Linked DNA regions of Aliidongia dinghuensis. The protein of the gene in region 1 binds, or shares a complex with, the protein of each later gene. Links are inferred from orthologs where the notes say so. Each region holds a gene or a part of one and is shown in the gene's direction. Other genes may lie near its edges. The genes, in order: trxA and trxB.

What was found.
Region 2: the proteins of trxA (region 1) and trxB are in contact, whole or in part, in a crystal structure (PDB 1F6M), measured with the Escherichia coli proteins. The link is inferred for Aliidongia dinghuensis from one-to-one orthologs.

Annotation. Positions count from the first base shown.
Region 1 is NZ_BMJQ01000010.1:125,620-136,521, forward strand. What follows is about bases 7,157-9,967. They hold trxA (thioredoxin TrxA), read left to right. Parts: upstream 7,157-8,304; coding sequence 8,305-8,631; downstream 8,632-9,967. Other genes in these bases: IEY58_RS19335 (adenylate/guanylate cyclase domain-containing protein), read right to left, coding at 7,157-8,025; rarD (EamA family transporter RarD), read right to left, coding at 8,699-9,598; IEY58_RS19350 (DUF423 domain-containing protein), read right to left, coding at 9,618-9,967. Outside these bases: IEY58_RS19320 (nucleotidyltransferase family protein), read left to right, coding at 1-209; double-strand break repair protein AddB, read left to right, coding at 216-3,191; double-strand break repair helicase AddA, read left to right, coding at 3,188-6,634; more of IEY58_RS19335, read right to left, coding at 6,619-7,156; more of IEY58_RS19350, read right to left, coding at 9,968-9,989; IEY58_RS19355 (DEAD/DEAH box helicase), read left to right, coding at 10,374-10,902. UniProt on the Escherichia coli protein: Participates in various redox reactions through the reversible oxidation of its active center dithiol to a disulfide and catalyzes dithiol-disulfide exchange reactions.
Region 2 is NZ_BMJQ01000022.1:33,167-44,053, forward strand. Bases 2,580-5,375 are described here. They hold trxB (thioredoxin-disulfide reductase), read left to right. Parts: upstream 2,580-3,374; coding sequence 3,375-4,376; downstream 4,377-5,375. Other genes in these bases: IEY58_RS29895 (hypothetical protein), read left to right, coding at 2,580-3,265; IEY58_RS29905 (LysR family transcriptional regulator), read left to right, coding at 4,468-5,361. In the rest of the region: IEY58_RS29890 (ArnT family glycosyltransferase), read right to left, coding at 1-1,043; more of IEY58_RS29895, read left to right, coding at 1,328-2,579; IEY58_RS29910 (PAS domain S-box protein), read left to right, coding at 5,941-8,868; IEY58_RS29915 (hypothetical protein), read left to right, coding at 8,913-9,098; IEY58_RS29920 (IclR family transcriptional regulator domain-containing protein), read right to left, coding at 9,215-10,015; IEY58_RS29925 (NAD(P)/FAD-dependent oxidoreductase), read right to left, coding at 10,028-10,887.

The DNA of each region.
Region 1 (10,902 bases):
ACCTCTATGCCGGCGTGCAGATCCTGTCGCCGCAGCTGTTCGGGGACGCGCCGGCGGGCGCCTTCTCGCTCAACCGGATCTACGACCGGGCGCTCGCGGCCGGCCGCCTGGGTGCCATCGTCCATGACGGCGAATGGTACACGGTGACCGACGAAGCGGGCCTGGAGGAGGTCCGCGCCCATCTCGCCCGGCGCCGGACCGAGCGCTAGGCGCCGATGGAGCCCGCCCCGGCCGGCATCGATGGCGCGCGGATTTTCACGATTCCGGCCACGCTGCCGTTCCTCGATGCGCTCGTCGCGGGCTTGGCCGAGCGCTTCGGCCCCTCGCCGCTGGCGCTCGCGGAAGCGACCATCCTGCTGCCGAGCCGCCGCGCCTGCCGAGCGCTCAGCGACGCATTCCTCAAGGCCTCGGGCGGGCGGCCGATGCTGCTGCCCCGGCTCGCGGCGCTCGGCGACATCGACGCGGACGAGATCGAGCTCACCGCCGGCGGCGCGCTCGCCGACACGCTCGACCTGCCGCCGGCGATAGCACCCCTGCGCCGCCGCCTGCTGCTGGCGCGGCTGATCCATCGCTGGGGCGAGCGGCGCGACGGCTCGCCGATCCTGCCGGGCCAGGCCGTGGCCCTTGCCGACGACCTCGCCCGCCTCATCGACCAGGCCTGGACCGAGGAGGTCGGGTTCGACCGGCTCGACCGGCTGGTGCCGGCGGAGCTGGCGCGCCACTGGCAGATCACGGTCGATTTCCTGAAGATCGTGACCGAGCATTGGCCCGCCCTGCTGGCGGACGAGGGCGCGATCGACCCGGCCGACCGGCGCAACCGGCTGATCCGGGCGCAGACGGCCGCCTGGCGCGCGGCGCCCCCCGCGGGCCCGGTCATCGCCGCCGGCTTCGGCAGCGCCATCCCGGCCGCGGCCGAGCTGCTGGGCCTGATCGCGACCCTGCCGCACGGCGCCGTCGTGCTGCCCGGCGTCGAGACCGGCGCCGACGCGGACCTGTGGCTCGCGATCGGCCAGGACCCGACCCATCCGCAATACGGCCTGGCGCGGCTGCTTACCCACCTGGGTGTCGCGCACGACGACCTGCCGTCTTGGCCGGCGCCGGGCATCGAACCCGCCGCCCCGGCGCGGGCCGATCTCCTCAGCGAGATGATGCGGCCGGCCGCGGTCAGCGACCGCTGGCGCGGGCTCGGCGCGCTTTCGTCGGACGCGACGCGCGGCCTCGCCCGGCTCGACTGCCCGGGGCCGCAGGAAGAGGCCGGCACGATCGCGCTCCTGATGCGCCATCGGCTGGAGACGCCCGGCTCGACCGCCATGCTGGTGACGCCGGACCGCGGCCTCGCCCGGCGCGTCGCGGCCGAGCTCAAGCGCTGGGACATCGAGATCGACGATTCCGCCGGCGTGCCGCTCAATCAGACCCCGCCGGGCGTGCTGCTGCGGCTCTTGGCCGACGCCGCGGCCGAGGATCTGGCACCGGTGCCGCTGCTGTCGCTCCTGAAGCACCCGCTCGTCTCGGGCGGCATGGCGCGCGGCAGCTTCCGCGCCGCGGTGCGCCGGCTCGAGCGGCTCTGCCTGCGCGGGCCCCGTCCGGCTCCGGGCCTTACCGGCCTGCGCCGCATTGCTGAAGACACCAATGAGGACTTGGCTCCGCTGGTCGATCGGCTCGAGCGGCTGCTGGGTCCGTTCCTTGCCGAGATCGCAGCGCCGGAGACGACATTGCAGGCGGCGCTCGCGGCCGGGATCGCGACAGCGGAAGCCTTGTGCGCGACGGACGACACGGCCGGCGCCGCGGTGCTGTGGGCCGAGGAGGCCGGTGACAGCCTCGCCAATTTCGTGGCGGAGCTGCACGAGGCGGCGACAGGCTTCCCGCCCGTCGCCGGCGCCGATTATCCGGTGCTGCTCGAAGCGCTGCTCGCCGGCGGCGTCGTGCGCCCGCGCTTCGGCAAGCATCCGCGCCTGCAGATCCTGGGCACGCTCGAAGCGCGGCTGCAGCAGGCCGACCTCGTCATTCTCGGCGGCCTCAACGAAGGCGTCTGGCCGCCCGACGCCGTGGCCGATCCCTGGCTGTCGCGCCCGATGCGCCGCGATTTCGGCCTGGAGCCGGCGGAGGCGCTGATCGGCCTCGCCGCCCACGACTTCACCATGGCGGCGACCGCGGGTGAGGTCGTGCTGACGCGCGCCATCCGGGCCGAGGGGGCACCGACCGTGCCGTCGCGCTGGCTCCTGCGGCTCGACACGGTGCTGCGCGCCGGCGGCGGCGCGCTCGACACGGCGCGCGTGCTGCCGTTCCTCGCCTGGCAGGCCCGGCTCGACACGCCGGACGCGGTCCGGCCCTGCGCCCCGCCGGCGCCGACCCCGCCCAGCCACGCCCGGCCGCGCCGCCTGTCGGTGACCGAGATCGAGACCTGGATGCGCGATCCCTACGCGATCTATGCGCGCCATGTCTTGAAGCTGCGCCCGCTCGACCCGCTCGACGCCGATCCGGGCGTGGCCGAGCGCGGCACCTTCATCCACGAAGCGCTTGACCGCTTCATCCGCGAGCGCACGCCGGCAGCGGAGCCCTTGACCCAGCTCGTCGCCATCGGGCGCGAGGTGTTCGGCGAGGCGCTCGCCCGGCCCGGCGTCTGGGCCTTCTGGTGGCCGCGCTTCCTGCGCATCGCGGACTGGTTCGTCGCGGCCGAGGCCGAGCGGCGGCCCGCGATCCTCGAGAGCTTCACCGAATGCCGCGGGCGGCTCGAGCTCGAAACCGCGGGCGGCCGCTTCCTGGTCGAGGGCAAGGCCGACCGGATCGACTTGCTCCGTGACGGCGGCGCCGCCCTCATCGACTACAAGACCGGCGGCGTGCCCCGGCCCGAGGAGGTGCAGCTGGGATATGCCCCGCAGCTGCCGCTCGAGGCCGCGATGCTGCAGAGTGGCGGCTTCCAGCCGGTCCCGGCGCGCGCCGTCACCGACCTCGCCTTCTGGCGGCTCACCGGCAACGATCCGCCGGCCGAGATCAGCCCCGCCGGCGGCAAGGACGCCAACCCGGCCGAGCTTGCCCGGGCGGCCCGGCTCGGCCTCGAACGGCTGGTCACACGCTACGACGATCCCTCGACACCCTATCGCTCGCTGCCGCGGCCGGAGCGCGCCGGGCGCTACCGCGACTATGACCATCTGGCGCGCGTCGCCGAATGGGGCTCGGTGAGCGGCGAATGAGCCCCGATCACGACAAGATCGACCCAACCAAGGTTCAGCAGCTGGCGTCGGACGGTCGGGCCTCGGTCTGGGTCGCGGCCTCCGCCGGCACCGGCAAGACCAAGGTTTTGACCGACCGGCTCTTGAATCTGCTCTTGGCCGACACGCCGCCCAGCAGGCTGCTGTGCCTGACCTTCACCAAGGCCGCCGCGGCCGAAATGGCGAACCGGCTCAACGAGCGCCTGTCGGGCTGGGCGACCGAGACCGATGCGCGGCTGCGTGCGGACGTCGCGGGCCTGATCGGCGAGGCGGAGCGCAATGTGCCGCCGGAGATGCTCGACCGCGCGCGCCGGCTGTTCGCGCGCGTGCTCGACACGCCGGGCGGCATGCGCATCCTCACCATCCATGCGTTCTGCCAGTCCGTGCTGCGCCGTTTCCCGCTCGAAGCCGGCCTGCCGCCGCAGTTCGAGGTCATGGACGACCGCAGTGCCACCGAGCTGTTGGAGGAAGCGCGCCTCGGCGTGCTGACGGCGGCGCGCGCGGCGGCGGACGACCTGGGCGCCGCGCTCGACGAGGTCACGCGCCATGCGGGCGAGCTCGCCTTCGCCGAGCTGATGCAAGCGCTGACGACAGAGCGCGGCCGGCTCGCCCAGCTGATCGCCGAGGCCGGCGGGCTGGCGCCCTATCTCGAGCATCTGCACCGGCGCCTGGGGGTCGCCCCCGGCGAGACGGAGGAGAGCGCCGTCGCCGCGGCTTGCCGCGAGGCAGCCTTCGACGGCGCCGGCCTGCGGCACGCGACGGAAGCGCTCAACGGCGGCAGCAAGACCGACGCCGCGCGCGGTGCTTGCCTCGCCGCCTGGCTCGGCGATCCCGAGGGCCGCCCGGCACGCTTCGCCGACTATGCCGCGGCCTTCCTCACGGCCGAGGGCGAGCCGCGCAAGACGCTTGCCACCAAGGCCGTGCTGACGGCGGATCCTCGTATCGGCAACGTGCTGGCGGCCGAGCAGGCGCGCATCAAGCGGGTCCGCGACCGGTTGGCGGCTGTCGTCGTGGCCCGGGCGAGCGCCGGGCTCGCCCGCCTCGCCGCCGGCTTCCTCGACGCCTATGAAGCGGAAAAGCGCCGGCGCGGGCTGCTCGACTACGACGACCTGATCCTGGCAACGCGCGACTTGCTCGACCGGCCCGGCATCGCGCCCTGGGTGCTGTTCAAGCTCGACGGCGGCATCGACCATATCCTGATCGACGAGGCACAGGATACGAACCCGGACCAGTGGCGCGTAGTCGAGGCGCTCGCCGCCGAGTTCTTCGCCGGCGAAGGTGCCGCCCCGCCGGTGCGCACGATCTTCGCGGTCGGCGACGCCAAGCAGTCGATCTTCAGTTTCCAGCGCGCCGACCCGCAGGAATTCCTGCGCATGCAGCGGCATTTCGCCCGGCGGGTGACCGAGGCCGACCGGCTGTGGCGCGAGGTGCCGCTGCAGGTCTCGTTCCGCTCGACCGCGGCGGTGCTGGAGACGGTCGACGCGGTGTTCGCCCTCGATGAGGCGCGCGCGGGGGTGGCGCTCGACGGCGCCCTCATCCAGCATACGCCATTCCGCGCCGGCCATGCCGGCCGCGTCGAGCTGTGGCCGGCCTTGAAGCCTGACGACGACGAGGAAGAAGAGCCCTGGGCCGAGCCGGTCGAGCAGCGCGCGATCGAGGCGCCGCGCGGCCGGCTCGCCCGCCGCATCGCCGCCACCATCGCCCATTGGATCCGCACGGGCGAGCCGCTGCCGGCGCGCGGCCGGCCGGTCCGCGCCGGCGACGTGCTGATCCTGGTCCGGCGCCGCGGTGGCTTCGTGACCGAGCTGGTGCGCGAGCTGAAGCAGGCAGGCGTGCCGGTTGCCGGTGCCGACCGCATGGTGCTGACCGCCCAGCTTGCCGTCATGGATCTGGTGGCGCTCGGCCGCGTGCTGCTGCTGCCCGACGACGACCTGACGCTGGCCTCAGTGCTGAAGAGCCCGCTCCTCGGGCTCGACGAGGACGCGCTCTATCGCCTGGCCCACGGCCGCGACGGCAGCCTGTGGCAGGCGCTGGCGACGGCGGACGAGCCCGCCATGGTCGTGGCGCGCGACACGCTCGGCCGGCTCCTGGCGCGCGCCGATTTCGTGCCGCCCCATCGGCTTTACGCGGAGTTCCTGGGCGCCGGCGGCGCCCGCCGGCGGCTGATCGGCCGGCTTGGCCCCGAGGCGGCTGACGCGATCGACGAGTTCCTGGCCCAGACCCTCGCCTACGAGCGCGCCCATGTCCCTTCGCTCGAAGGCTTCCTCTCCTGGCTCGAGCGCGGCGAAGCGGACATCAAGCGCGACCTCGACCAGGGCGGCCGCGACGAGGTCCGCATCATGACGGTCCACGGCTCGAAGGGGCTGCAGGCGCCGATCGTGTTCCTGCCCGACACGGTGCAGGCGCCGGTGCAGCTGCCGCCGCTGCTGTGGCCGGCCGGCGCCGGCCTGATGCTGTGGCGCCCGGCCAAGGGTGCCGGCGAGCTGATGAGCGAGGCCGCGCGCAGTGCCGCGCGGGCCCGGCGCGACGAGGAATATCGCCGCCTGCTCTATGTGGCGCTGACGCGTGCCGAGGACCGGCTCTATGTCGCCGGCTGGCGCGGCAAGCGCGACCAGGCCGGCTCCTGGTACGACCTGATCGACGCCGGGCTCGCCCACATCGGCCGGGTGGAAGCGGTCGCCGGCCCGCCCGGCCACGAGCCGTTTCCGAAATGCTGGGTCCATGACACGCCGCAAAGCGCGCCGGCCAGAGCCGACACTCGCCCGACCGAGGCGGCCCTGAGCGACGAGGCGCTGCCCGACTTCGCGCTCCGGCCCCGGCCCGACGAGCCGTCGCCGCCCCGACCGCTCGTGGCCTCCCGGCCGAGCGAGGCGGAGCCGGCGGCGACCTCGCCGCTCGGCCCCGGCAACGATTCAAGGGGCAACGATACCAGGCGCTTCCAGCGCGGCCTCTTGATCCATCGCCTGATGCAGTCCCTGCCGGATCTCACGGAGGCGGCGCGCGAGCCGGCGGCACGGCGCTTCCTCGCCCAGCCGGCCCACGGGCTCGACCCGGCCGAGCAGAACGCCATCGCGCGCGAGACGCTGGCGGTGCTGCGCCATCCGGAATTCGGGCCGCTGTTCGGTCCGGGCTCGCGCGCCGAGGTGCCGGTCGTCGGCCTCGTCGACGGGCGCGCGCTCAACGGCCGGATCGACCGGTTGGTCGTGACCGCCGAGGCGGTCATGATCGTCGACTACAAGACCAATCGGCCCCCGCCGGTCGAGGCCGCCGCCGTGGCGCCGGCCTATGTCGAGCAACTGGCGGCCTATCGCGCGGCCCTGGCTCTGATCTACCCCGGCCAGCGCATCCGCACGCTGCTGCTATGGACCGACGGGCCGCGGCTCATGGAGATCGCGCCTGGGGACGGTGCTCAGGGGATCTCGTAGACGGTGACGTGATGGCCGACTCCGCGCAGCAAATGGTCCTGCGCCTTCGGCCTGATGCCGTTCGCCGCCAGCAGCCGCGCCGCCTCGGCATTATCCACGACCTGCTCGCTCGCGAAGATCGAGCGCGAGACGGCCAGGCCCTGGACGCGCGAGGCGATATTGACGGTCTGGCCGAAATAATCCTGCCGCTCGTTCAGCATCACGGCGAGGCACGGGCCTTCGTGGATGCCGATCTTGACCAGCAGGTCCGCGTCGAGGTCGCGCAGTGCCTCGCGCATGCTGAGCGCCGCCGCGATCGCCCGGTCCGGCGTCGGGAAGGTCGCCATGACCGCGTCGCCGATCGTCTTGACCACGGCGCCCGCCTCAGCCGCGACGATCCGGTGCAGCACCTCGAAATGCGCCCGCACCAGGTCGAAGGCGACCAGGTCGCCGACACGCTCGTAGAGCTCGGTCGAGCCCTTGAGGTCGGTAAAGAGGAACGTGAGGCTGGTGATCTTGAGCCGCTGGTTGATGTTGAGCGTCTCGGTCCGATAGAGGTCGCGGAAGGTCTGGTTGGTGAGCAGCCGCTTCGCCGTGAGGAAGGGCTTGCGTCGGCCAAGCAGCTCGTGGAGCGCGTCGCCGGCGGCCCAGACGCCGGGCAGCGTGCGCGTGTCGCTCTGGTTCTCGATCGCGATGCGCAGCGGGCCGGGCGCCATCTGCAAGGTCCCGGTCGAGGCGTGGCCGCGGTCCAACACGATCGACAGCGTGTGCCGCTCGCGCGTCGGCTCGCCCTCGACCTGGATGAACTGCGCCGCGTGGGTCACCGGGTCGAACAGGATGAAGAAGCCGGCCGGCAGCTGCAGCGACAGGATGGCCTTGTCGCCGCTCGGCAGTTCGACCGATTCGAGCACGATTTCCTCGAGTATCGCGTCGAGCGTCGCGTCGTCCGGCACGTCGACGCCGGAGCTCCAGAACACCTGTCGGAAATATTCCGCAAAGGGCAGCGTGTGCGGCTCGTGCGCCGTGATGTGGCGGATGCGCGGGCTGACCGTGAACGTCACCTCGACCATCTCGTCGAGCGTCGGCTCATAGCCGGCGGCGCAGAGCGCGCATTCATATTCCTCGCGATCGACCGTCTTCAGCGTGGACCCGGCGTCGAGCACGCCGCCACAGCCGGGACAGAGCACGTTCCACCAGAGCTCGAAGATGCCGAGCCGGGCCGCATGCAGGAAGGCCGCGATCACGGCCTCTTCGTCCAGGGACCGCCTGGCCGCGAAATCGAGCGCATTCACCCGGCAGAGGTCGCGGTCCGGCGCGTTCGCGACCTGCCCCTCGATCGCCTCCGCCACCGCCGGATCGGCGACCTGCCTGAGGCTGGCGAAGAGGGCCTCGGCTTCGCTGGACAACTGCATGGCAGAATCTCGACAGCACGACTAACCGAGTCCGAAGATTAGCACCGCCCCCGGTTCGGCAACAGGCATTCGGGCGGTAGGGCGGCTCACAATCCCGTCAGGTCCTGACGGCACGGGTCGACAAGGGGTGGTAGCCGCACGGCACCCATGAAACAATCTATCGCTCGTCGCCTTGACCTTGGATTCCCGCAACCCCTAATCTTGTCCAGTCTGGCGGGTTGTGGCCCGCCCCACGCGTTTTCGGGGCGCCGTTTGGGCACCCGCAGGAGATTTGATCCCATGTCCGCGCTTACGACGAAGGTTTCCGATTCGAGCTTCGAGGCCGATGTGCTGACCGCCCCGGGTCCGGTCCTGGTGGACTTCTGGGCGGAGTGGTGCGGCCCCTGCAAGATGATCGCCCCGGCGCTGGACGAGATCGCCGAGCAGTTCGCCGGCAAGATCACGATCGCCAAGGTCAATATCGACGAGAACCCGAGCACCCCGGCCAAGTACGGCGTGCGTGGCATCCCGACCCTGATCATCTTCAAGAACGGCCAGGTCGCGGCCCAGAAGATCGGCGCGCTGCCGAAGAGCAAGCTTGTCGAGTGGGTCTCCCAGTCGATCTGAACGCTGGCGATCTGAACGCGCTGGCGATCTGAACGCGCTGGCGATTTGAGCGCGATGTTACGGAAGGTCAGGCTGGCCGGCGCGCCAGCCTGACTGTCTCGCGCCCATAGAGGGCGAGCGCCGTCCAGATGACGGCGAAGCAGGCGAGCTTCGTTCGCCCGAACGGCTCGCCATAGACGAACGCGCCGAGCAGGAACGCCATGCTTGGCGTCAGGAACTGCATGAGGCCCAGCGTCGAAAGCTTGAGCCGGCGCGCTGCCGCCGCATAGGCGATGAGCGGCACGGCCGTGACCACGCCCGACAAGGCCAGGAGCGTCGAGGTGCCCGGCAGCGCCGCGCCGAAATGGATGGTCCCGGCGGCCGCCTGCCAGGCGAGGTAGATCGCCGCGAACGGCACCAAGAGGAAACATTCGAGCGTGTTGCCAGGCAGTGCTTCGACCCGGACCGTCTTCCGCACCAGCCCGTAGAAGCCGAAGCTGATCGCGAGCACCAATGCCCGCCAGATCTCGCCTTCGGTGCCGAACGCCAGCGCCGCCACGGCACCCAACGCCATGAGGCAGGCGACGAGCTGCAGGCGCGTCAGCCGCTCGCCCAGCACCAGCCGGCCGAGCGCCACATTGGTGAGCGGCGCCAGGAAATAGCCGAGGCTCGCCTCGAGCACGTGGCCCGACGTGATGGTCGCGACATAGGTCAGCCAGTTGACGCCGATCAGCAAGGCCGAGAGCCCGATCAGGCCCACGACGCGCCCATCGCGGAGCGCCCGGCGAAAGGCCGCGACGCCACCACCCAGGGGCAGCAGCACAGCCATGAAGACCGCCGACCAGACGATGCGGTGGCTCAGCACCTCAACCGCCGGGACAGCGGCCAGGAGCTTGAAATAGCTGGGGAACAGCCCCCAGGTGAGGAACACGCCCAGCGCCAGCAGCAATCCGACGCGCTGGCTGCGCGCCTGGTCGATCGTACTCACGCTTGCGTCGTGCCGTGCATTACTGCGCCAAGCGGCGCAGGCCCAGGCCGGCGACGACGAGCCATGCCAGGATGAAGGCGGTGCCGCCGATCGGCACGATCGAGCCGAAGGCGCCCAAGCCCACCGTGGCCGAGACGAGCAAGCCACCGCCGAACAGCACCATGCCGACCAGGAACAGCCAGAAGGCGATGTCGACGAGCCAGCCGCCGGTGCCGGCCCGGCCGACCTGTGCGAGGCCGACGAGAGCAACCGCATGGATCATGAGGTAGCGCGAGGCGAGATCGACCAGCTGCCGCGCATGATCGTCGGCAACCACGTGGGTTCCGACGGCGCCGGCCGCAACCCCGACAGCCCCACCGAGCCCCGCTGCCAAAAGGAATTTACCGGCCACCGTCACCTCTTCCGGATGCTTCTGATACGACCCCTGATAGCACGCCCCAAGAGACCCTGCGCGGCCCCGTGCCCCGACCGGGGAGCGCGGCAGACCTGCTCAGAACGGCCTGTCGCTTTCGAGTCGCCTTCGCCATATTGTGCACCGCAGTGGTAGGAGGCGGCCGCGAGATGCGCCGCCCCATGGGATTGATCCGATCCTCGGATCTTCGAACTCGTTCCCTTGAGCACCACTCGTTTTCGCCCACCCCCATGGGACGGCGAAGAGATTGTTGGTGCTCCGGAACCCCATCGAATGGTTGCGGCGTACCCCGGCGTTTTTCCGGGCGGACGGGTCCGACGGAAAGACGAGATCCCTTTTCGCGCCCCGTTCGAGGAATTGTCCTTGCTGTTTTCCGATTTCGCCCTGCCGCCCCAAGTCCTGAAGGCCCTCGAGCAGGAGGGCTATAACGAACCCACCCCCATCCAGGCCCAGGCCCTGCCGATCGTGCTCGAAGGCCGCGACCTGATTGGCAGCGCCCAGACCGGCACCGGCAAGACCGCCGCCTTCGTGCTGCCGGCCTTGGCCCGCCTCGCCGAGTTCAAGCAGCCCCGGCCGCGTGGCCCCCGGGTCCTGGTGCTGGCGCCGACGCGCGAGCTCGCGACCCAGATCCTCGACGCCACGCGCAAGCTCGGCAAGTTCATGCGGCTCAACACGGTGTCGATCCTGGGCGGCATGCCCTATCGCCTGCAGCTGCAGCTCCTGTCACGGCCGGTCGACCTCATGGTCGCGACGCCGGGCCGGCTCATCGACCATCTGGAGCGCGGCCGCGTGAGCCTCGCCGACCTCGAGATGCTCGTGCTCGATGAAGCCGACCGCATGCTCGACATGGGCTTCGTCGACGCGGTCGAGACGATCGTGGCGGCGAGCCCCG
Region 2 (10,887 bases), on another replicon or contig:
CATTGCACGAGCCCGTCCCGCCCCTTCTGCGTGAGATACGCCACGACCAGGATCGTCGCCGTGAGATAGGTCGGTGCCGACCAGTTCGGCTGGGCGCGCGACAGCATCGCCTCGACCAGCATGATGGCGAGCGTCGGCAGCGCGAAGCTCATCAGCAGGAGCGCACGCCGGTCGGCGCCGATGCGCCGGGCGCCCGCGACGATCACGATCAGGGTGCCGAGGAAGATCGGCCCGAACACGCCGAACTGCGCGCCCGCGAACTCGGCGAACGCCTGCGGGTGCAGGCCGTAGTCGCGCACGTTCGCATTGTCGCGGGTGTGCAAGTAGCTGACGAAGCCGTTGGTCGCGTTCCAAACGAAGTTGGGCGCGTAGACCACAAGCGTCAGACCCAGGCTCAGGAGGAACGGCTTCAGGTGGCGCCGCTCGTCCGGCACCAGCAGGAGGAAGCCCAGTGCGGAGGCGAGCCAGAAGCCCGTGGCGTATTTCGAGAGCAGGCCGACACCGCCGGCGATGCCGACGAGGAGCCACCAGCGCTGCCCGCCCTCCTCGCGCGCCCGCACGAAGCCGTAGGTCGCGACCGCCCAGCAGAACAGCAGCGGCACGTCGGTCGAGATGATGAGCGCCGACAGCGAGACCGCCGGCAGCGTGATGAAGGCGATCGTCGACCACGCGGCGATGCGCGCGTCGTAGAGCCGCTTCGCGGTCGCGTGCACGACCAGGCTGGTCACGACATAGAGCAAGGGCGCCGAGACCTTGACCGCCAGGTCCGACGTGCTGAACAGGTGCGTCGTGGCCCAGATCAGCCAAGCGACCATCGGCGGCTTCGAGTAGTAGCCGAACTGGAGTTTCTGGGCCCAGATCCAGTATTGCGCCTCGTCCGGATAGAGGTCGATCGGCTGGCCGGCGAGCCAGAGCAGGCGCAGGAACGTGACGGCGCCCACGATCAGGAGTGCCACGCGGAACATCGGGTCGATCTCGCGGCGCGGCAGGGCCTGGGTCTTGGGCGCGGCGGTCTTGGGCGCGGTCGAGGCCTTCTGAGGCACGGCGGCGGTCGGTTTCTTTGGGGATCTCATGGCGGCGCGACCCTACAGAAACGAGGCCCGCGGCGCTAGAAGGACGCGGGGTCGCAGGCTACCTCTGGCCTCTCTCCAGCCGTCAAGCCCGAGGATGACGGTGGAGAGGTGGACCAACCTGATCACTCGCGCTCGATAGGCCCGCCCTATCCGCGCGATTGATCGCATCCGCCGGTCTCGCATGCTAAGAACGGGGTTTCGGGCCAGGGGGATCGTCGCCATATGGCGCTTCCGTGGCGGCCTTCCAATCTTTGATGGCCCAAAGCCCTTTCCAGCAAGTTCCGGACGACATGGCGCTCAAGATCGAAACCTTCTCGTCGCTCAAGGGCGGCAACAGCTTCTTCAAGGCGGTGACGCATCCGGAGGCGGCGACGCAGGCGGCGGCGCTGATCCGGCGCTTGAGCGAGGCGCGCTCGGTCGCGATCTATGACCCATTGGGCTTCGCCACCGGCTTTGCCGCCGTGCGCGACCTCTCGGCCGTGCGCATCGCCGGCGTCTATGTCCAGGCGGTGACCGACCTCGGCCAGGAGCGGCTCGGCCATGCGACGAAGCCGGTGACGGCGCTCGCCGGAAGTGCGGCCGACCTGGTGTTCGTCACCGCGTTCGATGCCGAGCGCCTCACCCAGCAGATCGCCCATCTCGTCCCGGCCGGCGCCGAGGTCGTGAGCCTGGACGAGCTCCGGCTCGAGCAGAGCCTCATCACCAACCCGCGCAACTATCTCGACCCGCTCAATTTCGCGACCAATTTCGCGTTCTTCCGCGATCGCGACGGCAGCCATAGCCGCGTCGTCACCGCGAATTACTGGTCGAACTACGGCGCCAAGGAGACGGCGCTCGCCTTGACCCTGTTCGATGCCGACGGCCAGGTGCTGGCGCGCTGGCGCGAGGCGCTCCCACCCGGCCAGTCCGCCGTCGTGATCGACAGCCGGCGGGTCCGCGCGCGCTTCGGCCTGCCGGCGTTCGAGGGCCAGCTCTTCATTCATGCAGTCGGCGGCGCAGGCCACGACGTGGTGAAATACGCGCTCGATACGTTCGAAGAGGACGGCCCGTCGCTCTCCTGCACCCACGACGCCAACGCCTGGCCGGCCGATTTCTATGCCGGCCTGCCGGCTCCGCGCGCCGACGAGCGTGTCGTGCTCTGGGTCCAGAACAGCCTGCCGATCGCCATTCCGCCGGGCGGCATCGCGCTCAACCTGATGGGCGACGCGCATATCGTGCCGTTCCCCGAGGAAGTCGCCCCGTTCGCGACCGTGCCGCTCGACGTGGCGAGCCTGCTGCCCGAGGCGCGCTGGCCGCAGCAGATCGAGATCGCCGCCGGCAAATATGTCGTGCGCCCGCGCTACGAAGTGATCCGCGGGCCGCGCACCCGTATCGCCCATCCGAACGTCGAGCGCACGGACCTGAAGCCCGATCCGAAGATCGCCGAGCTTGGCCCTTGGCTCGGCAAAGGCTTCATCCTGCCGGCGCCGATCCTGCCGCCCGCGCAATGGTCGAGCCTGCTGCTGCCGACGCCCATGGCGCTCAGCCAGGCGGCGCTGCCGATCCAGGCGACGGCCTATGACCCGGCCGGCCGCGCGCTCGGCACCAAGCGCTTCGGCCGTCTCGCGCGCCGCGAGTCTGTGGAACTGGCGCTCGACGAGCTCGTCGCCGATGCGACCGCGCTCCCCTGGGGCCATGTCGAGCTGACCTACGACTTCGCTGCCGGCACCGACGTCGACGGCTGGCTGCACGCGCTCTTCCGCTACGAGAACCGGGCGAGCGGCCATGCGGCGGAGACGAGCTTCGGTGCCCATGTCTTCAATACCGTGCTCACCTACAAGGACGAGCCGCAGAGCTATGCCGGCCGGCCGCCGGGGCTTTCGACCCGCCTGTTCCTGCGCCTGGGCGCGGAGCCGCTCGACACGCTCTGCCACCTGGTCTATCCGGCGTCGACGCCTTGGCATCCCTTGTCCGAGACCGACCTCACGCTGCTGGACGCGACGGGCCGCGAGGTCGCACGCCGGCGCGTGCAGATCCCGTGCGGCGGCTCGCTGTTCTGGCGGTATCACGAAACCTTCACCGCCGAGGAGCGCGCAGCCGCCGGCACCGACGCCTATATCGTGGTACGCGACACGACCTGCCGCCTGTTCGGCTATCATGGGCTCGCCGGAACCGACGGCCGATTCAGTCTTGACCATATGTTCGGGTTCTGACCGCGGAGACACACAATCCGTAGACTTTTTCAGCCTTAGCCCTTGCGTTTCAGGGGTAAAACTCAATACTCTCTAAAGCAGTGTGGCCTGCGACAGGCCCGGAGTAGTCATGTCCGAGCGTCATCATACGAAAGTCCTGATCATCGGCGCCGGCCCGGCCGGTTATACCGCGGCGATCTACGCTGCGCGCGCGAACCTGCAGCCGATCCTGGTGCAGGGCATGCAGCCGGGTGGCCAGCTGACGATCACGACCGACGTCGAGAATTACCCGGGCTTCGCCGACGTGATCCAGGGCCCCTGGCTCATGGAGCAGATGCAGAAACAGGCCGAGCATGTGGGCACCAAGATGGTGTTCGACCTCATCACCTCGGTCGATTTCTCGAAGCGCCCGTTCGTGTGCACTGCCGACAGCGGCGACGTGTTCGTGGCCGAGACGGTCATCATCGCGACCGGCGCCCAGGCGCGCTGGCTCAGCGTCCCCGGCGAGGAGACCTATCGCGGCTTCGGCGTCTCGGCCTGCGCCACCTGCGACGGCTTCTTCTTCCGCAACAAGAACATTGCGATCGTCGGCGGCGGCAATACTGCGGTCGAGGAGGCGATCTACCTCACCAACCACGCCGACACGGTGACCTTGATCCACCGGCGCGACAGCCTGCGCGCGGAAAAGATCATGCAGGACCGTCTGTTCGCCAATCCGAAGATCCGCGTCATCTGGAACAGCGCGGTCGAGGAGATCCTGGGCGAGCAAAACCCGCCGCGCGTGACCGGGCTCCGCCTCAAGGACACGGTCACCGGCGACGTGAACCATATGGCGGTTGACGGCTTCTTCGTCGCGATCGGCCATACGCCGGTGACGGAGATTTTCAAGGACCAGATCACGCTGGACCAGGACGGCTACATCGTGACGCGGCCGGACTCGACGGCGACCAACGTGCCGGGCGTGTATGCGGCCGGCGACGTCAAGGACAAGGTCTATCGCCAGGCGGTGACCGCCGCCGGCATGGGCTGCATGGCGGCGCTCGAAGCCGAGAAATTCATCGCGGCCCAAGAGGCCGAAGGGCATCGCAATCATCGCACCGAAGGCGGTACGGCACTGCGCGCAGCCGAGTAAATGCGCGTGCGAGGTCGGTAGCGGGAGGCGTTGGACGGGGGGACTTCCGATTCAGCCCGTGGACTGACGCCAAGTTCGACAGGGGACGGGAATGGACTGGGACAAGCTGCGGGTCTTTCATGCGGTCGCGGAGGCCGGCAGCTTCACCCACGCGGGTGATGCGCTGAACCTCAGCCAGTCGGCGGTCAGCCGGCAGATCAGCGGGCTCGAGGAGAGCCTGCAGGTGCCGCTGTTCCACCGGCATGCGCGGGGCCTCATTCTGACCGAGCAGGGCGAATTGCTCTATCGCACGGCGCGCGACGTGTTCGCGAAGCTGTCGATGACCGAGGCCATGCTGTCGGAGAGCAAGGACCGGCCCAAGGGGCCGCTCAAGGTGACGACGACCGTCGCCTTCGGCTCGGCGTGGCTGACGCCGCGCATCCGCGAGTTCCTCGAGCTCTATCCCGAGATCACCTTGAGCCTGCTGGTCGACGACGGCGAACTCGATCTCTCCATGCGCGAGGCAGACGTCGCGATCCGCATGGCGCCGCCGCGCCAGCCCGACCTGGTGCAGCGTCACCTGATGACCGTGCGCTCGCATGCCTACGCGTCGCCCGACTATCTGAAGAAGCACGGCACGCCGACCCGGCCCGAGGATCTGGACGAGCATCGCACCGTCATCTACGGCGACGATTCGCGGCCGCCGACGCCCAGCATCAACTGGCTGGCCGAGGTCGGCGCCAAGCCGGGAGCCGAGCGCCGGCCGATCCTCAAGGTCAACAACATCTACGGCATCTATCGCGCCGTGCAGAGCGGCCTCGGGATCGGCTCGCTGCCCAATTACATGGGCCAGGAGACGAGCGACCTGGTCCGCGTGCTGCCGGAACTGTCCGGCCCCACGGTCGAAGCCTATTTCGTCTATCCGGAGGAACTGCGCCCGTCGAAGCGTATCGCGGTGTTCCGCGACTTCCTCATCCGCAAGGTCCAGGAATCCCGCCTGACCTAAGCCTAATACCGCTGGCACCTTCAATCGAAACGCCCGCCCTTCCCGCGGGCGTTTTCCACATTGCGGCAAGAGTTCGTCATGAAAACGTCAAATAAACGACAGGCGATGCGTTCTCCGCAGGGGTGACTTGCCCAATTTTAGGGTGGTTTCCGCAGGCAAACTGCCCAAGTATTGCGCTGCGGGATCGATGCGGCGCGCGGCCAACGTGCCCTCCCCCGAACGAATTCGCCGGCGGTCGAGGCCGCCGGCACCGAGTTCCCAAGCGCTCGCGCTTGGGAAAGGGTCTTCGGATCCTACGTCTCCCAGACGTGAAGCCTCCCTGTTGACTCAGGCCGGACCCGCAAGGTGTCCGGCCTTTTTTTCGCGCCCTTGCGAATAGCGCCTTGAACAGGCGGCCATGGCGGTCGCTACAATCAGGGCGTTATTGCGCTGCCATAGATAAAATCTGAAGAATATATTAGGACCTGTAGGCAGACCCTCGGTCGAATCGGCAATCGAGGAGCGACCTTGCCGGCGTCAGAGGCCATCGAACCGCCGTCGAAACGGCTGCAACCCGGATCCCGCACCCGGCAATCCCGGATGCTGATCGCCGGCAGCTGTGTCGTGGCCGTCTGCGTCTTGAGCGTTTTCTTCTGGTCACTCTGGGATTCGCGCCGCAGCGCGCTCGATCACGCCGTGCAGACCGCGCAGAACCTGACCGCGACGCTCGCCCACGATGCGGAACGCAACATCACCAGCTACGATCTCTCGCTGCAGGGCGTCATCGACGGGCTCAAGTTCGACGAAACGAGGACTCTCAAGCCCGACCTCCAGCGCCAGATCCTGTTCGATCGGGCGGCGACGGCGGCGTTCTTCGGCTCCATCACCGTGATCGGCGCCGACGGCCGGATGATGATCGACTCCCAGTCGACCGAGCCGCACTCGGGCGACTATGCCGATCGGGATTATTTCAAGGTCCATCGCGACAATACCGCCGTCGGGCTCTACATCAGCCCGCCGTTCAAGAGCCGCGTGACCGGCGACTGGGAGATCGCGCTCAGCCGCCGGATCAGCAACCCGGACGACAGCTTTGCCGGAGTCGTCGCCGGCAGCCTGAAGCTCGCGTTCTTCCAGAACCTGTTCGACGGCATCGATCTCGGGCCGAACGGGGCGGCCGCCCTGTTCAACGTCGACCGAACCATGATCCTGCGCAAGCCCTACAACCCGTCGGAGTGGGGGCGAAGCCTTCCCCGCTCTCCCCTGTTCCAGAAGCTTGCCCAGAACAGCACCGGCTGGTTCCAATATCACTCGCTCACCGATGGGGTCGAACGGATCGCCGCCTATCAGCGGATCGGCAAGTTCCCGCTCGTCATCAGCATCGCGACCGCCTGCGATACGGTCTTCGCCGAATGGCGCCAGAAGGCGCTGGTCGTGGGGGCCACCATGCTGTTTGCGGCCGGGCTCACGCTGCTGCTCGGCACCTTCGCGCTCAGGGAGCTCAACCGCCGCAGCCTGGCAGAGCAGGCGGCGCTCGAGAACGAGCGGCTCTACCGCCTGCTCGCCGACAATTCCTCGGACCTGATCGTGCTTGCCGACATCGACGGCGTCCGGCGCTTCATTTCGCCCGCGGCGCGCGAACTCTACGGCTACGAGCCCGAAGAGATGATGGGCTCCAACACCTTCGGCGCCGCCCACCCCGAGGACCGGCATTTCCTGACCGATGCGTTCGAGCAGCTGACGAACGGCGCGCCCAGCGCGGTCGCCCAGGTTCGCGCCCAGCGCAAAGGCGGCGACTATGTCTGGGTCGAGACCCACATGCGCCTGGTTCGCGATCCGCTGACCGACGAGTTGCGCGTCCTGGGCCTGATCCGCGACATCAGCCGCCGCCACGAAATCGAGCAGGCGATCCGCGAGAGCGAACTGCAATTCCGCTCGCTCGCCAACAGCGTCAGCGACGTCATCATCCGCAGCGGGCCGGACGGCCGGCTGCGCTACGTCTCGCCGTCGTGCCGCACGGTACTGGGCTACGAGCCGGAAGAGCTGGTCGGCACCAAGCGCGGCACGTTCAGCCATCCGGAGGACCGCGCGCACATTGAGGCACGCATGGCGGCGATCGTGGCGGGCGACGGCGACAATGTCATCGCCTTCCGCGTGATCCGGCGCGACGGCACGACGATCTGGCTGGAAGCGCGCATCTCGCTGGTCCGCGCAGCGGAGACGAACGAGCTTGTGGAGATGATCGCCGTCATGCGCGACATCTCGCAACAGAAGGCGATCGAGGAGCGGCTCGAACGGGCGCGCATCGAGGCGGAGAAAGCGAGCCAGCTCAAGTCCGACTTCCTCGCCAACATGAGCCACGAGATCCGCACGCCGATGAACGGCATCATCGGCATGACGGGCCTGCTGCTCGCGACCCGGCTCGACCCCGAGCAGCGGCGCTTCGCCGATGCCGTGCGCATCTCCGCCGACGCGCTGCTGTCGGTCATCAACGACATTCTCGACCTGTCCAAGCTCGAGGCGGGCAAGCTCAACCTCGAGACCGTGCCGTTCGATTTCTCGACGATCGTCGAGAACTGCGTCGAGCTCATGACGGCCAAGGCGCTCGACAAGGGCATCACACTCACCGCCGAAGTGGCTGAGCGGGCCTACCTGCCCCACCTCGGCGATCCGACGCGGCTCCGGCAGATCATCCTCAATCTCCTGTCGAATGCGGTGAAATTCACCGACCACGGCTTCGTCTCGATCAAGGTCAAGGCGACGGCGCTCGCGACCGGCGCGTCGTTCATCCGGATCCATGTCGAGGATTCCGGCATCGGCATGGACGAAACGGTGAGAGCGAAGCTGTTCCGGAAATTCGAGCAGGCCGACACGTCGGTCGCCCGGCGCTTCGGCGGCACCGGCCTGGGCCTCGCCATCTCCAAGCAGCTGATCGATCGCATGGGCGGCCGCATCGGCGTCTCGAGCACGCCCGGCTACGGCAGCCGCTTCACCGTCGAGCTCACGCTGCCGGTGACCGACACCGCGCCCGTGGATCTGGTGCCAGAGGACAAGACGGCGCGCGACAAGGCCTCGGGCGGAAGCACCGCGCCAGGCGCCTCGCCGCTGCCGCCCGTCGCAAGCAAGGCCGGGCGCATCCTGGTCGCCGAAGACAATGCGGTGAACCAGCTGCTGGTCGTGACCCTGTTGACCGATGCCGGCTATGCGGTCGACGTGGCGGAGGATGGGACCGAGGCGGTCGCCGCGGTCAAGCAGCAGGCCTACGATCTCATCCTGATGGACGCGCAGATGCCGAACATGGACGGGCTGCAGGCGACGCAGGAGATCCGCAAGCTCGCCAACGGCCGGGGCCGCGTGCCGATCATCGCGCTCACCGCCAACGCGATGGCGGGCGACCGCGAGCATTACATCGCGGCCGGCATGGACGATTACCTGTCGAAGCCGCTCGACGCGGCGACCATGCTGGCGATGGTCTCGAACTGGATCGGCCAGCACCGCGCCGACGTGGGATGGAAAAAAGAGGCCGGATGAGGCAAAGCTGCGCGCCAATCCATTCATTCTGGAACAGGTGCGTGATGGCGAAGATGTTGGGCCGGTTCAAGCATATCAACCGGGGAATCCTGATCGAGAACGGCCGCGAGATCGAATTCTGCATTCAGTTCAAATCCGGCGACGAATGCACGGTGCAGCTGCCGGTCGACGAGATCCCGCGGGTCGTCCGCTTCCTCGAGGCGCTCGAGATGCAGGCGAAGGAAGAATAGAGCATGGCTGCATTGGCTGGAGCCAGCCAATGCAGCCATGCTCTAACTATTTGATTAGGGACGGATTCACGAATTGACTGAAATCGCCACGCGATTCCAGTCAATTCGATCCGCCCCTAGATCAGCTGCCGGCAGATCTCGTCGCTGACGGCGCACAGCCGTTCCAGATGGGCCGCCACCATATCTTCGACGCTGCTCCGCTCGACGCGGGCGCCGATGTTCATGGCGGCGATGACCCGGCCGTCGTACCGGCGGATCGGCACCGCCAGCGACCGGAAGCCGCTCTCGGCCTCCTGGTCGACGAGCGCGTAGCCGCGGGTCCGGGTCTCCAGCACCGCGGCCCTGAGAGCTGCCTTGTCGGTGATCGTCACGGCGGTGACGGCGACCGGCATCAAGACCTCGAAATAGCGATCGAGCGCCAGATCCGGCAATGCGGCGAGCAAGACCCGCCCGAGTGCCGAGCAATAGGCCGGGACGCGGAAGCCGATTCCGGCGCCAGCTGCCATCAGGCGCTGCGGCGACGCGTGGGCGATCATGACGACCTGGTCATCAAGCAGCACAGCCGCCGAGACGGCTTCGCCGAATTCCGCCGACAAGGCGTCGCACGCCGGCTGCAGGATCGTCGAGATCTGGTTCGACAGCAGATAGCTGCCGGCGAGCGTCAGCACCTTGGGCGTCAGGCGGTAGAGCTTGCCGTCGCTCTCGGCGAAGCCCAGGTGTGTCAGCGTGTAGAGCGCGCGTCGGGTCGTCGCCCGGGGCAGGTCGACCAGGCGCGCGATGTCGCTCAAGGTCAGCGGACCGCGCTCGGTGCCGAACGCCGTCAGTACGGCGAGCCCGCGGGCGAGCGCTTCGGAAAAGTCCGGGCCGAGGCCGTTCTCGATCCGAGCGGCCGCATCTTGTGATCGAAGTTTCGCCATGGCTGCTGTCTATCAGGTGGCAGCGGCCTGATCCAGCAGCGCGCGCAGATCGGTGCTCTCGTCCGCCGCCTGCTGCGGCGTGAGCGGCGCACGGCGCGCCAACAGCTTGCGGGCGGTCAGGTGATCACCGGGCCGGTTCACCGTGTCGACAGCGATCAGCCGCTGGCCGCGGAAATAGAACAGGGCGAAGCGGTCGCTTTCGGCGTTCCCGCGCATCGCGACCTCGTCATAGCCGGCGGCGAGGCCGGCGGACTGCACCTTGAAGTCATATTGATCCGACCAGAACCACGGAACCGGCCGCGCGGGCGGCGCGTGGCCCGTCGCGGCCGCGGCGGCGGCCCGGGCCTGGTCGCCGGCGTTCTGCACGGATTCCAGGCGAATGAGACGTCCACCCTGCTCGGCGCAGGCGCAGTCGCCGGCCGCAAAGACGTCGGGCACGCTTGTTTGCGCCCGGTCATCGACCACAACCACCCCCGAGCAGGTGGCGAGGCCGGCATCGATAGCGAGCTCGCCGTTCGGCACGGCACCGATGCCGATCACCACCAGATCGGCCGGGATCTGCCGGCCGTCGTCGCATTCGACCGCCTGAACGCGCCCCGCGTCGCCGACAATGGCCTTGGCCGTCATGCCGAGCCGCAGCGCCACCCCCTTCTCACGATGCTTGCGCGCGAGATACCGGGCGAGCGGCGGCATCGCGACCCGGGCCAGCACCTGGTCCGCCGCCTCGAGCAGCATCACCGCCAGGCCGGCGGCAATCAGGCTTGAGGCGATTTCCAGGCCGATATACCCCCCGCCGACCACGACCGCGCGCTCGGCCTGCCGCATCGCCGCGCGCAGGGCGCGGGCATCGTCGAGCGTGCGCAGGACGTGGA